4 regions of the Dethiobacter alkaliphilus AHT 1 genome follow, and region 4 is predicted to be linked to each of the others. Evidence: riboswitches for the same ligand, from Rfam matches in the RefSeq annotation. Region 4 holds a riboswitch; each other region holds the start of a gene.
The links. A riboswitch is a leader RNA that binds a small molecule or an ion and turns the genes downstream of it on or off. The one in region 4 is predicted to bind cyclic di-GMP.
Positions count from the first base shown of each region.

Region 1: linked by a shared signal. The riboswitch ahead of DEALDRAFT_RS10395 (methyl-accepting chemotaxis protein) and the one ahead of DEALDRAFT_RS15835 (hypothetical protein) in region 4 are both predicted to bind cyclic di-GMP.
Region 2: linked by a shared signal. The riboswitch ahead of DEALDRAFT_RS07800 (leucine-rich repeat domain-containing protein) and the one ahead of DEALDRAFT_RS15835 (hypothetical protein) in region 4 are both predicted to bind cyclic di-GMP.
Region 3: linked by a shared signal. The riboswitch ahead of DEALDRAFT_RS15700 (diguanylate cyclase) and the one ahead of DEALDRAFT_RS15835 (hypothetical protein) in region 4 are both predicted to bind cyclic di-GMP.

Region 1 is NZ_ACJM01000010.1:91,036-95,240, reverse strand. It holds gene DEALDRAFT_RS10405 (NAD(P)/FAD-dependent oxidoreductase) at 1-865, shown strand, start outside; cyclic di-GMP riboswitch class I at 1,875-1,962, shown strand; gene DEALDRAFT_RS10395 (methyl-accepting chemotaxis protein) at 2,069-3,268, shown strand; gene DEALDRAFT_RS10390 (hypothetical protein) at 3,352-4,205, opposite strand, start outside.
Region 2 is NZ_ACJM01000007.1:46,271-50,475, reverse strand. It holds gene DEALDRAFT_RS15990 (sensor histidine kinase) at 70-1,680, shown strand; cyclic di-GMP riboswitch class II at 2,003-2,085, shown strand; gene DEALDRAFT_RS07800 (leucine-rich repeat domain-containing protein) at 2,147-3,076, shown strand; gene DEALDRAFT_RS15985 (leucine-rich repeat protein) at 3,055-4,205, shown strand, end outside.
Region 3 is NZ_ACJM01000001.1:100,031-104,235, reverse strand. It holds gene DEALDRAFT_RS00535 (hypothetical protein) at 21-209, shown strand; gene DEALDRAFT_RS15700 (diguanylate cyclase) at 378-1,868, opposite strand; cyclic di-GMP riboswitch class I at 1,934-2,019, opposite strand; gene DEALDRAFT_RS00525 (carbon-nitrogen hydrolase family protein) at 2,203-3,078, shown strand; gene DEALDRAFT_RS00520 (carbon-nitrogen hydrolase family protein) at 3,068-4,102, shown strand; gene DEALDRAFT_RS00515 (MFS transporter) at 4,163-4,205, opposite strand, start outside.
Region 4 is NZ_ACJM01000003.1:180,982-185,186, reverse strand. It holds gene DEALDRAFT_RS04220 (DUF5658 family protein) at 39-368, opposite strand; gene DEALDRAFT_RS04215 (carbon-nitrogen family hydrolase) at 486-1,271, shown strand; gene DEALDRAFT_RS15835 (hypothetical protein) at 1,323-2,534, opposite strand; cyclic di-GMP riboswitch class II at 2,711-2,796, opposite strand; gene DEALDRAFT_RS04205 (GAF domain-containing sensor histidine kinase) at 3,284-4,205, shown strand, end outside.

The sequences.
Region 1 (4,205 bases), on a different contig from region 4:
TTTGGGTAAGTTGGTAATTGCCATCAAGGATGAGGATCTACCCTATTTGCACACTTTGCAGGAGAATGCCCGGGCCAACGGGGTAGAAGATCTATGTTTCCTAAGTGAGAGTGAAGTTAAAAATATCGAGCCCCATATTGCCTGCAAAGGAGCACTTCTTTCCCCGTCTACCGGTATCATTGATACTCACAGCTTAATGAAGAAGCTTGAGTGGCAGGCTCTTCAGGGTGGCACAATGGCAGTCTACGGTCACAATGTGAAAGGCGTGTCGCCGCAGGGGGACTGTTATGTTGTAGAGTTTACTAATCCTGATGGAAGCAGTGGTGCTGTCAAGTGTTCCTGGCTTATTAATTGTGCCGGCCTTAACTCGGACTACATCGCTACTTTACTGGGTATTGACGTAGAAAAAGAAGGCTATAAAATACATCCTTGTAAAGGAGAATACTTTACCATCCGCTCCGGTAAGGGATTGGTTACAAATCATTTGATCTACCCACCACCTGATAAAAAACTTAAGAGTTTGGGAATTCACCTTACCAGAAATCTTGATGGAGGTGTAAGGTTGGGTCCCAGTGCTTTTTATGTGGATGAAATTGATTATTCGGTTGACGAAAATAACGTTGGCGATTTTTATGATGCAGTTAAAGACTATTTGCCCTTTTTAAACATAGAGGATCTGGAGCCTGATATGGCGGGGATAAGGCCGAAGTTGCAGGGTCCTGGAGATCCTTTCCGCGATTTTATTATTCGCCACGAAAACAAGCGCGGCCTCAGAGGGGTTATTAACCTGGTTGGCATAGACTCCCCAGGGCTTACCTGCTGTTTGAGTATCGCGCGAATGGTAGTTAATCTAATAAGTTTTTAACCGGTGCCAAACAGTTTGGCAACCAGGAAAAAACAATGTCAAAAACACTTGTAATTTGCAGGAAAAAGAAGTTATTAAGTTTTTATTTGCTATAGACATCTAGCCACACATCATGATATAAAATAAGTAGAACATGCTTGTTAAAAAAATAACAATCACAGAGGGAGGTGTTTGTATAATTGTCTTCGTTAATTATTTTAGGGGTGATTTAATCTTGATAGTGGGGTTATAAAAAACAATGTCCATATGAAAAATACGATATAATAAATGGCTAATCCCCTAAAGGAGATTAAACTTCTGTATATGGGGGTGGGTTTCGATGTTTATTGGGACATTCAAAAAGGTGTTCTTTGAGAGATCGGAATCAGAATCACAACAGTTAAATATTGAGTATTTTAAGGCAGACTTATCTTTTATCCCAAATGAGATTATTACTAAGGGTCTTCGTTCATATCATAATAAAACCCTGATTAACCACTGCTCTTGTGCAAATAGGAAAACACCTGATTACACAGGCAAGATAGACGGGTATCGGCAAGCTGTTACAGACTATTATGAATTCTGCAATGAACTAAGAAATTTTGCTCTGTTGCAGTACGAAAATAATAAAGTTGATCTGGCACGTAAATGTTATTTGTATTTAATAGAGATAAGTCATGACAAAGCAGAGACTAAACATTTAATTCGAAGCTACGAAATACTCTTCTCACGACATCTTTTACATTCAGACGTTTGTAAAAACTAGACTCATAAACATTGATACAGCAGATAAACGGTAAGCTGATAAAGTAACACAGAAAACTAGTAACCACAGTGGTTTAAGCACTGTGGTTTTTATTTTTTGCTGGTTCATTGGCCAGCTGATTCAGCCCTAAGGCTGAAGGCTTAATTTGTGCTCTTTTTATATGTGAAAATAAGTCTTGAGATATATTGTCCAAATATGGAAGAGGAATTATACTTTAACAAGGTATATATGCCCTACTTTACAGATAGAAATTTTTGATATCACACTGGATAATGGCAAACCTGTTGAAAAGCAGGGACGCAAAGCTAAGGGTCTACGGCACATTTTGTGTCATGACAGCCTGGTTATCGAAAGTGTATTTTTTTTATGGGGCTAATTAATAAGCGGGGGTGATGGGTTACGGAAGTGATGCTGACAGCTGTGTTGTGAAACAAACTATAGCATACTAGGGGGAGCATATGGCTAATTTGAATTTTTCACTTAATAACGTTACTAAGGGTAGAGCCGGTCTCCAATTGAAGTTAACCATCAGTATAATTGTTTTAACTTCTCTTATTTCAGTAGGACAGGGATTTGTTTTAAGCAATATAGAAGCATTTGACTTTCCGGAACGGATTATACAATTAGTATCAATTGCAGCGTCTGTCATTTTCAGTGCGTTTGGAGCTTATTTAATAATCCGCCTGTTTATTAAAAAACCTATTGATTCTTTAAAAACCTTTGCGCAAGATTTGGCCCAAAACGACTTTAGTAAAAAGGTCGAGATTAAGACGGGGGATGAGTTTGAGCTGTTAGGTGCTGTTTTTAATGAAAGCGCCGGCTTTGTAAGTTCGTTAATTAAAGAGATAAACTCACTAACTGATAAAGTCAATGAATCTACCATGTCCCTTGCATCTTCTGCAGAGGAAATCAATGCTTCTTTTGAAGAAGTAGCGGCCTTATCCAATGATTTCGCAAATAATGCCACTGATGTCAGTGAAAACGCCAAGGCGATGAACGAGGCCGGAGGCAATATCGCAAAACGCTCTAAAGAAAGTGATAAAACGCTAAACGACGCAGAAGCACAAATGCAGACCATATCTGATAAGGTAAAAGATCTTAAGAGTTCGGTAACTTCTTTGGATGGTAATGCTCAAAACATCAGCGGTATTACCGAAACCATTAAAAATATCGCCGAACAAACAAACCTGCTCTCCTTAAATGCTGCCATAGAGGCAGCCAGGGCAGGAGAGCACGGCAGAGGTTTTGGAGTTGTTGCCGAAGAAATACGTAAATTAGCCGACCAGTCTTCCAAGTCTGCTTTTGAAATAGAAAGTTTAATCAACGATGTGCAGCTTGAAACAAAGGATGTTGTAAAAACCATAGATGAGAGTGTTGTAGAAGTTGACAGTGGTCTCGAATCAATAAATTCTATGGGATCTGATCTAAAGCTGATAATTAAAAACATTGAGGAAATAGTCGCTCAGATTGAAGAAGTAAGTAATGCGTCTGAACAAATCGGAGTGGGCAGTCAGGAAGTATCTGCAGCTGTTGAGGAACAGACTGCAACAATGCAGGAAGTGGCCACAGCCACAACAGAACTGCAAAACATGGTCAATAAACTGACAAGTATGATATCTGGCTTTAATATTAGCAAAATACATATAGTTGCGCAATGAAAAACCGATTAGAGGCGTGTAATCGGTTTTTTTAATGAAATTATTTTTATTGTTGCCGTTTTTGTTGGAAGATAGCTGTATGGTTAAGAGGTTATGCTGATATTTAAATTTAGATATGCTTTTTTCAGGATAGCAAACAGCCAGATTAAAAAGATTGCCAGGAGTGGGTATTGTAAAAATGTAAAGGGGTAGGGGAGCATTGGCAAAGTTAGAATGGACCAGACAATCCAGCCGGTAAAAACAGATAGAAGGGCAAGAAAAATCAGTCCGGGTTTGGTATTTATTGTATGGACCTTTTTTGAAAGCAAATAAACAGTTAAAGTAAGAATTGGGAGCAAAAGCCAGAGATTTCCCCTGGTTGAATAAGGTCCGAGCCACATGTTTGCAGTATTAATAAAGGAGATGTGTAAGTCTTCTGCGGGTAGTTGGGAGAATGTAGCCGACCATGTTCTGGAGCCGGTTTTCTCCAGAGGCAGTGAACTTGCTAACCGATAGCTGGCCGAGGGCAGGGTGACATTTATCTGCAAATTGTTAAAGGATTGCCAATAGGAGGCTGGTTGGAGCAGGTAAGTTAAGTGATGCGTACCATGGGGAAAACGGGTTTCATCATAGCCCAGTGGATTTTGATAACGAACCTCCAGTAAATGCGTGCCCGGTTGTAATTCCAGTTCGAAGGGGACTCCTGTTATTGATTGTTGATAGCCGCGGTAGTCCTCCGGTTTTTGGTATTGCTCCGACGTGAAGGGATCGTACCAGATGAATTGGGCATCATCTGTAAACGATGGGTACACCGTATCCATATTAATGCTGCCGGTGTGGGCAGTGACTCTTTCTTCGTTAAGTGTTATGACCCCTTCTCCGAGAATATCACCGAGGAAAAGCACAGCTACATGTTGCACCTCATCTGTGGGATTAAGCAGTTCATAGCTGACAGCCA
Region 2 (4,205 bases), on a different contig from region 4:
TTTTGCGAAAAAAGGGGATTTATGATGTTTGTCGAAACTATGGATTTAAGCTGATGTAAGAGGAGAGCTATGATGGAGAGGATGCTTAAGCTACCGGTTACTAAGGCTGCCATAGTGGTTAGTATTATTGCGGTTTTGGTAACTATGAGTTTTTATAACTTTTTGTTATTCCACACTTTAGTGGAGCTCTTTAGTGTGCTTGTGGCATTTGGGATAGCTGCCATTGCTTTTCATACCAGCCAGTTAACCGAGGAACGCAACGATTTTCTGAACTTTTTTGGTGTGGCTTATTTATGTATTGGGTTTTTAGATTTGTTACATACCCTGGCCTATGACGGCATGGGGGTCTTTCCCGGCAATACTGCAAACCTGGCCACGCAGTTGTGGATTATACCCAGGTATATCGAGGCCTTTACGTTTCTGGCCGTTCCTTTTTTGATGGCCAATCCTGGCCGCAGAATTAGAATACATTATCTAATTCCCGTTATTTCTTTGGTGCTTTTAGCGTCTGTTTTTGCCGGAATTTTTCCGGATAGTTTTATTCCCGGTGAAGGGCTTACTCCGTTTAAAATTATCAGTGAGTACATTATTTCCACAATTCTGCTGATCTCCGGTATTCTGATTTGGAGAAACAAGGAAAAGTTTGATAAAGAAGTTGTAAAATATTTGCTGCTGGCCTGTGGGGCAACAATCTTGGCAGAACTGTCTTTTACTTTTTATGTATCGGTGTATGGTTTTTCCAATATGGTGGGTCATTTATTTAACGTGGCATCATATTATTTTATCTATGTGATTATGATTCGCAAAAAGTTGCTGGAACCGTATGAGGTTATCAATGATTTATATCAAAATCTGGATAAGAAGGTAAAGGTCAGGACCAGAGAGCTGGAAGTTGCCAATATGCGTTTGGCCCAAGGGCAGAGGAGGCTCTCGCAGCTAAACGAGAAGCTGGGTGAGAGCAATCGCTTAAAGAGTGAGTTTACGGCCACCATGACGCATGAGCTGCGTACGCCTCTTACCTCTGTAGTTGCTTTTTGTGAGTTGATGCTGGATGAAGTGTCCGGCCCCATTACCCCGGAGCAACGGGAAAACCTGCTGGATATTAAAACCTCGGCCCAACAGCTGATGGTTTTGGTGAACGATATTTTAGATATGGCTAAGCATGAGGCGGGTAGCTTGCGAATTCATAAAGAGAAAGTGGATTTAAACGATGTGCTACGGATGGTGCGGCGCAGCATGAGTGCCATTGCCCATCAAAACGGCATCAGCCTGGATGTAGAAAAAACAACGTTGCCGTTTGTGTACGGAGACAGGGACAGGATTCAACAGATGGTTGTAAACCTGGTTGCCAATGCCATCAAGTTTACCAAAGACGGTGGCCGAATCACCGTGTCAGCCAACGGAGAAGGGGATTTTGCCATAATTTCTGTCCAGGATACCGGCATTGGTATTTCGCCGGAGCTGCTGCCGCATATCTTTGAGAAATTCCGACAGGGAGACCACCCCAAACAGCGCCGTAAAGGAACCGGCTTGGGCCTGGCTCTGGTTAAGACCCTGGCTGAACTGCAGGATGGCAAAGTCGCCGTTGATAGTGAGGTGGGCGAAGGGTCGTGCTTTAAAATTTATCTTCCTTTTGCGTCGGAGCAAAACGAGACAGGGAGCATTAGCAAAGCACTCTGATGAGTAAATAGAAGTAGTGTTGCCGTAACCGGACAATATTGGGCGGACCTTGAGAAAACCTATGACACTAATCATTTAATGGTTGGTGTCATTTTATTATTGAGAATGTTATATACCTGTGACGAAGGGCTAATGTTTTCCCCAATTCTTTTTATGGGTAGCAGATGGCGCCAAGTAAGTATTGTTACAGGCTGGAGTAAAATTCTTCTTTTATGGCAGGAATTTTAAAGAAAACAAAGAACAAAAAGAAGCAAAAGGAAAATACGGTATGTTTTAACATTTGTAGCCTTCTCTACAGCAAAACCCTCACCAGTTTCCCAATAATTTTTGTGGGGGCAATGATTTTTGGGCTGATTTGGACGCTTTGCCTGGAATGAGCCGGTAGCGTAACCGACCACTTGTGGTCGGTTATTTTTATTATTAGAGATTTAGGGTGACAAATCGCAAAGTAAAGGGAGGCAGTGCATTGAAAAAAGCTGTAAGCTTGTTGTTAACCATGTTGTTGGTTCTGTCGTCATTTAGTGTAAATATTAGTAGTGGAATTTCAGTGGAAAATGTAGTGGCTGCAGAGCAGGAAGATCTTTTGACCGCTACGGATAAATACTTTACATACAGTATCTCCGGGGAGCAGGTAGAAATTACCGGGTATAGCGACGAGGGACCAAAGGACGTGGTTATTCCCGATACTTTGGAGGGTTACGCTGTAACTGGTATTTCTTTTAGGGCATTTGAAAACATGCAGCTAACCAGTGTGATTATTCCCGAGAGTGTTTCCACCATTGGTGACAGTGCCTTTAGAAACAACCAACTGAGTGAAGTTATCCTGCCTGAGAATGTTTCCGACATCGGCAGCTTTGCCTTCTCCGGCAACAGTATCTCCAAAGTGAGGCTTGAGTCCAATCTTTCGTCGGTGGGTTCGTTGTACTATGGTGTTTTTGGAGGAAATGCGATTAACGAGGTGGAATACGGCCCGGCGGTAACCCAAATACCGGAGAACTTCTTCAGGGACAGTGATCTAAGCGGTGCTGCAGCGGAGACCCTTATTATTGAAGGGATAACGCAAGTAGGTAGTTATGCTTTCCAGAACAGCGGCCTTACGGAAATTGTACTTCCGGAATCGCTTGTAAATATCGGCCGTTTCGCCTTTAGAAACAACCAACTGAGTGAAGTTATTCTGCCTGAGGGTGTTTCCACCATTGGTGACAGTGCCTTTAGAAACAACCAACTAAGTGAAGTTATCCTGCCTGAGAATGTTTCCGACATCGGCAGCTTTGCCTTCTCCGGCAACAGTATCTCCAAAGTGAGGCTTGAGTCCAATCTTTCGTCGGTGGGTTGGGTGCTCTATGGTATTTTTGGAGGAAATGCGATTAACGAGTGGAATACGGCCCGGCGGTAACCCAAATACCGGAAAACTTCTTCAGGGACAGTGATCTAAGCGGTGCTGCAGCGGAGACCCTTATTATTGAAGGGATAACGCAAGTAGGTAGTTATGCTTTCCAGAACAGCGGTCTTACGGAAATTGTACTTCCGGAATCGCTTGTAAATATTGGCCGTTTCGCCTTTAGTAACAACCAACTGAGTGAAGTTATTCTGCCTGAGGGTGTTTCCGCCATTGGCGGTAGTGCCTTTAGATACAACCAACTGAGTGAAGTTATCGTGCCTGAGAATGTTTCCGAGATCGGCAGCTCTGCCTTCTCCGGCAACAGTATCTCCAAAGTGAGGCTTGAGTCCAATCTTTCGTCGGTGGGTTCGTCGCTCCATGGTATTTTTGGAGGAAATGCGATTAACGAGGTGGAATACGGCCTGGCGGTAACCCAAATACCAGGAAATTTCTTCAGGGACAGTGATCTAAGCGGTGCTGCTGCGGAGACCCTTATTGTTGAGGGGATAACGCGGGTAGGCAGTGCTGCTTTCCAGAACAGCGGCCTTTCGGAAATAGTGCTTCCGGAGTCGGTTACAAATATCGGTAGTTACGCATTTAATAACAACCAGCTTGGCGAAATTGTTTTCCCGGATAATATAGATGATATCGGCAGGGATGCTTTTGCCGGCAACAGCATCTCCAAAGTGAGGCTAGAGTCCAATCTTTCGTCGGTGGGTTCGTCAAGTAGTGGTATTTTTAAAGATAATGTGATTAACGAGGTGGAATACGGCCCGGCGGTAACCCAAATACCAGGAAATTTCTTCAGGGACAGTGATCTAAGCGGTGCTGCTGCGGAGACCCTTATTGTTGAGGAGATAACGCGGGTAGGCAGTGCTGCTTTCCGGAACAGCGGCCTTTCGGAAATAGTGCTTCCGGAGTCGGTTACAAATATCGGTAGTTACGCATTTAATAACAACCAGCTTGGCGGAATTGTTATCCCGGATAATATAGATGATATCGGCAGGGATGCTTTTGCCGGCAACAGCATCTCCAAAGTGAGGCTAGAGGCCAACCTTTCGTCGGTGGGTTCACTTAGCTATGGTATTTTTAAAGATAATGTGATAGACGAGGTGGAATACGGCCCGGCGGTAACCCAAATACC
Region 3 (4,205 bases), on a different contig from region 4:
TACTACAGGAGGTAGTGAGCATGAAAAAATTCTTTGTTGTTTCACTGATGGCGCTGACGTTACTTATGTTTAGCGGCTCGGCCTTTGCCAACTCTTCAAATCATGTAGCACAAATGGCAAGGATGCACGGCGGCGAGCACATCGCCGAGTGTGCGCAAACAATGGATCAAGGTGTTTCAGCTATGGCAACCGCTGACTGTGTGATGTAAAGGTAGCTTGCCATAGGATCACTTAAATACTCCCAAATTGCAATGCGACAGGGAACGTCCCTGTCGCACTTTTTTTTGTAAGCAATTATACATTTTGCAACTGCACAGTTATGGCGATATGCAGTATTGAATCGCACGCGTTGAGGGAACCGAATAAGCGCGCCTTTCTTACTGCGGATAATACGTATTACGCACTTCTTTTGCTTTATACATATTGTCGTCGGCTTCTTTAATTAACCTTTCAAAATAGGTGTCTTTGGCATTTTCCACACCGGCCACGCCTGCGGAGACAGTAACCCGGCCGAAAGGCTCGTTTTGCCGGTGGTATATTTCAGCTCCGTAAATACCGGTTACAATACGGGAAGCAATCTCATTGGCCTCTTGTCTGGAGGTGTTGGGCAGGCAGATTACAAATTCTTCCCCTGCGTAGCGGCCACAGACATCATAAGCCCTGATATTTTGCTGAATAATTTCCACCACACGTTTTAGCGTCTTATCCCCGGCCTCACGGCCATACATATCGTTATAGCTTTTAAAGCGGTCCAAGTCCATCATCACAAAGCTGATAGGCCCTTTTTCTCTTCGCATGCGGTCAAACTCTGATTTTGCGCGCATATCAAAAGCTCCCCGGTTCAAGACTCCCAGCAGCCAGTCATTTTGATTGGCCAGTACCAGTTGAGCATTGACACGATTTAAGTCACGGGTGCGTTCCTCCACCTTTACTTCCAGGCTCTTGGCATGCTGTTCTAAATTATCATAGGCTTCAGACAATCTTTCTTCCAGAAAATCAAATGCCGAGCTGACATTTTCTATTTCGTCGCCATCCAAGACCACATCTGCGGCTTTACCGTTAAAACGTGTCAAAGTATCTCTGAGCCGGGTATCCAAAGAAGTTATTGGTTGCACAACCACTCTGGACATCACAGAAGAAGAGCTGCCAAAAAGCAACAGGAGCATTAAGCCGTAGGTGGCAGATAAAATCAAACTGGTCCGATTAGCCCCGGCATAGGCCTCCTCCAGTGGTATCCGAATAGAGAGCGCTGAAACCAACTCTCCCGGTTCTCGCCCAAAGGAGCGCTCCGGTCCGTAATAATCTACAAGCCCCGCAGGGGCCTGCTCCGCAGTGCCGTGACACTGTATACAGCCTTCCTCCATATATTCACCGGGCTGCATATAAACAAAGTATGTTTTGTCATTCCAGTCCATAACTTCCCTGATTTCATCTATTTCGCCGCTATTAAAACGTCTTAGCGCTTCAACTTCGTAGTCATATGCTTCATTTTGCGGGCTGCGGGCATTAACCGCCACCTCTTTATAGTAGTAATTAACAGGGACAAGCGGATCCAGATGCTCATTTATCTGACGAATCATATAAGTGGACGACATCAGCTCAGGGATAAAATCATCCTCTCCCAGATCCGAGGCATCAAAGAAAGAAGGCTTTTGTTCCTGGTTAATAAACGTGTGAACCGCCAGGTTCTGTGAGGCCAGCACCTGACTAAGCCGGTACGCCTCCTGATTTGCCACCCGTTTCATATTAATATTAATCACGGAAATAAAGATTACCCCAAAAAAGATTAATAATAATAAAATAGGCCGATACAATTTGCCTTTAATACTTGTCTGCCCATCATTGAACAACAATCTCCGCAGTTTCATAAGCGCCCCCCGAAATCTCTGACGTAAACCGGTGTTGCTTTAAAGCGTAAACAAGCAAAAACACCTTTGGCAACCGGCTGTCATAGCGGCATTCCGCCTTAGACCCATAGCTTTGCGTCCCCGCTTTTCAACGGATTTGCCTTTTATACTGGTGCAATTAGTAACAGCTTTTTCTTCTATCTATTCTATTCTGTTCAACGTATAACAGGTTGGCCATACTGTCAACCCATGTATCTTAACAAAACATTAATGATGTCCACATTAAGATATTTTCCCTGCTGTAGCAGGGAAAACAAGGCTGTCCGGGGAATTTCCTCCCAAAGAGGTGATGGCAATGCATGTAATGGCACTAAGCTTTACTGACAGTGATTTTACAACCCCGGGAGCCTACCGGGAGTATTTGCTGCAAACCATCCCATCCACAGAAAATCGGGAAACACTGATTGTTTTGCCTTCCTTTACCGCACTGTACCTGGCTTATCTGTTCGGGGAACTGGCAGACGTGTACGGTTTGGACGAAGCAGCCCGCAAGTTTATTGACCTCCCGCAATCGTGGCACGACGACATAACAGCATTGCACCAAACCATCGCCCGGGATCTTAATGTTTGGCTGGTACCAGGCACCACGTTTGTTCGCAGTAATAGCCGCACCTACCACCAGTCCTGCCTTATTTCACCACAGGGTGAAATCATAGGCCGGCAGCACCAGGCCTTTCTCTCCCGCCGCGAACAACGGTGGGGCCTGTCCCGCGGTGACGATCTGCATGTTTTTAAAGCAGGAAACTATACCGTGGGCATCATCATCGGCACCGATGCCTGGTACCCGGAAACAGGCCGTATCCTGGCCCTAAAGGGCGCAGACCTGGTCTGTCACCCTGGTGCCATGCCCGCCGGGGACAACCGCTGGCGGCAGCTGGCTGCCATGTGGCAGCAGGTTCAGCAGAATCAGTTTTTCTGCGTGGAAAGCCAGCTAAACAGCATGATTGCCGGTGAAGATTTTGCTGCCGCAAGCCAGATCCATGCGCCCTGTGAAATGACGGAGGGGTTTACCGGTATCCTGGCCAAAGAGTCCGCTACCGGCCTGGCCCATGCCGTGCTGGAAGCTAACACCCGGCAAAAAGTAATCAGCAAGTACCCGCTGCTAAAGTTGCAAAACCCGGCAGCTTACAGGCCCCTGGCCTGTCCGGGAGGTGTAAACATTGAAGATTAGGGAATACCTTTTACATAAATATCTGGCCTGGCGCACCCGCCCTGCACTATTGGAGCGCCACTGGCGCAGTAAAAAAGTGCGCTGGCGGCGGACTGACGAGAAACCGGACCGAAAGAAAATTCCGGTGGGCGCAGTACAGCTTGAAGTAAAACTGACAGATAACGCCGGGGAGTATATGGATGAAATGTGCCGCATTACAAACAAAGCCGCCCGACAGGGCGTGCGTCTGTTAGCCTTTCCTGAATACAGCACTTTTCCACTGCTAGGCTACATTCCCGGTATCGAAAAGCTGGCCGAAGGAACAGCAACCGACAACCAGGAAGTCTCTGTTGCCGACCTGTTCCGTTTTGCCGGCCCGTTTTTTAACCGGGTAGCCCACTTTACCTTCTCTAAACTGGCATCAACCTTTGGTCTCTATATAATGTCCGGCAGCATGCCCTATCCTGTGGAAGACAGAGTGGTTAACCGGGCCTTCCTTTATGGACCGGACGGCCAAATCCTGGGCCATCAGGACAAAGTCCATCTGATGCCCATGGAGCACGCCTGGGGATTCTCCGCCGGCGACGCCTTCAATGTCTTTGACACGCCCCTTGGTAAACTGGCCATGCCTGTCTGTATGGACGCCACCTATTTTGAAACCTTTCGCATCCTGGAAAGACAGGGCGCTGAAATTGTCATGGTGCCCATCGCCAATGCCGAAGAGTACAACTACTGGCTGGCTTTGCGCGGCATCTGGCCCCGCGTCCAGGAAAGCATGGTTTACGGCATAAAAAGTGCTCTGGTAGGACAAGTGTTGGGCCATACCCTCACCGGTAAAGCCGGCATCTTTGCCCCACTGGAGCTCACGCCAAACCAAGACGGCACCCTGGCGGAAGCTAAAACCTTCGACAGCCAGGAGTTGGTCACCGCCACCCTGGATTTAGAAGCATTACACAACCTTCGCGCTACCCACCCCTATCTGGGTGACCAAAACCCGGCGCTGATAGCTAAATACAGCCCGGCACCCGATTCCTCAATGAAATGAGCACCATTAATTGGTGCTCATTTTTATGACGCTACGAACAGCCTTTTGTAATTGGAGCGGCTAGCGAACATTAAAAGCATCGGGAGGAAATGCAGCCTGTTCC
Region 4 (4,205 bases):
TTCTAAAACAAAAAAAGCACCCGCAGGTGCTTTATTCTCTAACTGAAGACTTCCCAAAAGAGCCATGCATAGTAAACCATTAACAAAAAGTAAGCAATAAATATAATCCACACATACACATACAATCTTTTGCCAACCCGCTGCCGGTTCAGCCACAACAAAAGCAGCAACAGCGGCACCAAAACCAGCTTCACCTTGGGAAAATACACCGTATCCACAATCATATCCATAACCGGATTCCCTTCCCGCATCCCCCGACTAAGGGCATACAAAGTCAGAAAGTAATCCGCCACATTAAAAACACCCACACCCAACAGCAATAACCATAAAAGCCTGTCCCGGCCACCTGCTTTTGTTAACCCTCCCATGATATCCCCCCATACATATCTTACCAAACAAATATAAAGGGTAGATAAACAAAGTCTTGCATTGATAGACATCCGACCAAAATAATGCTATCTTAAAGAGCATAGGAGGGAACAATCATGAACGTAGCCATTATTCAGCTGGAAGTAAGTGATGTACATAGCAGAGAAGAGAGATTCAAAAAAGTGGAGCAAATCATGCTCGAGCTTCATGCCGGCAATCCACAGCCGGATCTGATTCTCCTGCCGGAAATATGGGGAAGCGGCTTTTTCAGATTCCAGGATTACGCCGCCCACAGTGAAGAAGCAGAAGGGGAGACCTATTCCTTTTTAGCTCCCTGGGCAGAAAAAATGAACTGCCACATCTTAGGCGGCAGCATTGTAGAACGAGACGGAAACCATTTATATAATACAGCTTTATTCATCGACCCCCATGGAAAACTAATCAGCAAGTACAGAAAAATCCACCTCTTTGGCTATAAATCTGAAGAGAGCAAACTCTTAACCCGCGGCACAACTCCCACAGTTATAAAAACAGACCTGGGCACATTCGGCATCTCCACCTGCTACGACCTTCGTTTCCCCGAACTGTACCGCAAAATGGCAGACCTTGGAGCCCAAGCCTTCCTGGTTACCTCCGCCTGGCCCCTGGCCCGCCTGGAGCACTGGACCCTCTTTAACAGAACCAGAGCCCTGGAGAACCAGTGCTACCTCATTTCCTGCAACTGCTCCGGCCAGATAAAAGAAAACCCCTTCGCCGGCAACAGCATGATGGTAGACCCCTGGGGAACAGTACTACACTCCGCAGGGGAAGAACCTGCCCTATTACATGGCAGTATAGATCTAAGCCATGTCTCAGAAATACGAGATAGTTTCCCAGCTTTTAACGATCGCGTTTTATTGTAACATAGCCTACAGTAATAAAGCCCGCCAAAAGGCGGGCTTTATTACTGTACTTTATTCTTCATCACAGCAATCAAAAGCAAAATTATCACACGGTTCAGATTGGACAAAGTTCTCATTGTTATTGGCGCTATCTAAAGCGTCTTTTAACAACTCCATGTACTCACGGCTTGCTTCCTCATTTGCTAATGCCTCATTTGCCAAATTGATCAAAGCTCCAATGGAAATATAATCACTGTTAGGTAAGACTCCAGGGGCATAAACCAATGCATTTCCTTCTACCCCTTGCCATAATACATTGAGCCGCATAGCAGCTAACTGAGCGGAAAGCATATACTGCATATTTTCTGCATTGGCACCACGTAACCAGCTGCGGAAATCGTCGTGGTCTTCTGGAACAAAAGTATCGCCAGTTGCATCCTTTAGATTCAGGGCGGTAAGAGCTGCTATTGATTCATCGATATCATCCTCAAAAATCCGCTGTCCGTTTCTGTTGCCCCAGAATCCCATGGTGTATCCGCCGCCTTCACCCAGGCAGAGGTTACCGAACTCAACTTCTACATCAAGTCCATCAACATCGGAGCCCACGGTAACCGTATATTCAGTAGGGGTTGTCGATCTCCAGTTACCTGTTGTAGACTCGCACTCTACAATTCTAAAGGTGGTACCATAAATTATATTTTCAATCTCATATGGTGTTTCTACGCAACCGTAGAAAACGTCACCGATGTAAATCTTTACTTTCCAGTCTTCGATTATAGCCTCACCGTTATCAAACTCTCCGTTGGCATTGGCATCATAGAATTTAATAATTGAAAGTTTGCCAAGCTTTGGCTCTTCTTCTTCGTCTCCGGAGCTGTTACTAATGGTCAGGACCCCAGAGGCTGTATAAACCCAGTGCCAGTAGCCAATCTCAGAGCCAGTTAGGTCTGCATTTTCCGAGCCCTGCCAGAAGGGATTATCCAGTGTTCCCGATCCGCCACCAGGGCCTTGGGCATCAACTTCCCAGTAAACTGTTGGTCTCTCATCAGCAAATGTAAGTACAGCAGACGTTGCTAATGCACCAGTGTCCCGGTATACATCAAAATGTAGGACTCTGGAACGGTGATCCCTGTTAGAGGTTGTAGTCGTTTCCCCGTCATCGTATGTTACTACCAGTGTAGCTGTAGGCTCTGTTTCCGCGAAGACCATCGGCATTGTCATGGCTACCAACATAGCCAGTGTAAGCAGAATAACTAACACTTTTGTTTTCATAAGGCTTTTCATTAGTTTTACCTCCTTTTTTTTTCAATGAAATTAAACACAAAAAGAACCTAAACTACGTCTTTCCTCTCATCACCCCCGAATGTGATGCAAAGATGGCTGGTTTAGGCTCTAATTGTGCAAATATTCTACTGTGATGTTGGCATGAGCAGAACCCGTTCTGAGCACAAAAAAAACCGGCCTGCCATAGCCGGTTGCGCCGCCAGCTCTCAACCTCTCAAGGCGCCCGATTTGTAAGAGGTTGGTCATTGCTTCTATGGTTGATTAGATTATAGCAGGATAGCAGAGGGATAGGAAGAAAAAAGTTTCCACATATTTACACACGATTTAACAAAGAAATACTATGTTTTTATAATGTTTCTTTGACTAATGTAGAATGGACTTCATGAAAGTCGAAGAGTCGGTTAATTTGCTATGCATATTTGAGATTCTGCTATGATTAGCTACTAATCCAATATGCTTACTAGAATTAGCGAAAATGTTACCATTTTGAAATTATTTTTAAACTTTGTTTTTACATCATTCGACCGCATCTTTTCCTTTTATTACGCATAATTTTTCCGATAACAACATTTACTTATAAATTTCCATCAAATAACGTGTTTTTTACTTCAGATTTTCCTCATTCTTCTTGCTTAAAGGGGCCTTTTTTCAAATGTCGAATTAATTGACACCTGAACTTATTAGATAGTAAGATAGAAAACACAAAGCATGTTAATAATTTCCATGGAAAGCGAGTTCGGAGGCATTGTATGAGAGCGATTTCAGGTAGTTTTCATCGGATAGATAAAAACTACTTGCTAAACAGTAAGGGGAAAATCAACTTTCATCCCGGGTTTAGTACCACATTTGGTCTCTTTAGGGCTATTTCCCTGCTCCTGACTTCAATTGTATTTATGCTGGCCCCGGGCCAGAGGCTGCTGTTTGATAAACTGGGATTTCTTCTGTTTTTAGTAATCTCGTCGTTTATCTTTGTTTATCTATATAACCGAGCAATCAAACGCAGTGACAACCTGGCCGTTTATGTTTTGGCCGAATCTGTTATCCTGGCTATCATCGTTGCCTTGACAGGTGGCTTGGATAGTCCCTTCATATGGTATGCGCTAAATCCCGTTATGATCGCCTCTGCATACCTACCATTCTTCATGCCCTGGACTTTAATGTCTGTCTATCTTTTATTTTCGATCCTTGAAGATCTCTACTTTGAGGGCGCAAATTTTAGTCTTTTGGGCTTCTTCTCCAATTATCTCGGCCTTATTTCAGCCCTTTTCCTAATGGCTCTTGCCTTTCAGATTTTTTCCGGCATTTATCGTGTCTTGGCGGTCCAGTCCCAGGCATTGGAAGAACAACAGGAGAAGCTCACGGAAGCTTATAACAGTTTAGAAAAGAATCATCAGCGTTCAAAGTCCTTAAGCGATTTCCAACGCGAGGCCGTCGCCTGTAAAAACACAAGTGATGTTTACAGAAAGCTTGTAGAATACGCCGAAGACGTATTTCCTCTTCAGAAAGCGGCTGTACTGGTGCTGGATTCCCCCACACCGTTTCTAAATCCTACTCACCAGATTCTTTTTACAGTGGTACCCCCCGACATCCCTCATAATTTTATTAGTGAGGAACTTAATCTTGCTGAATTGGCAAGGCGATGGAGTGAACCAGGTAAAGATGAAGTGGCAA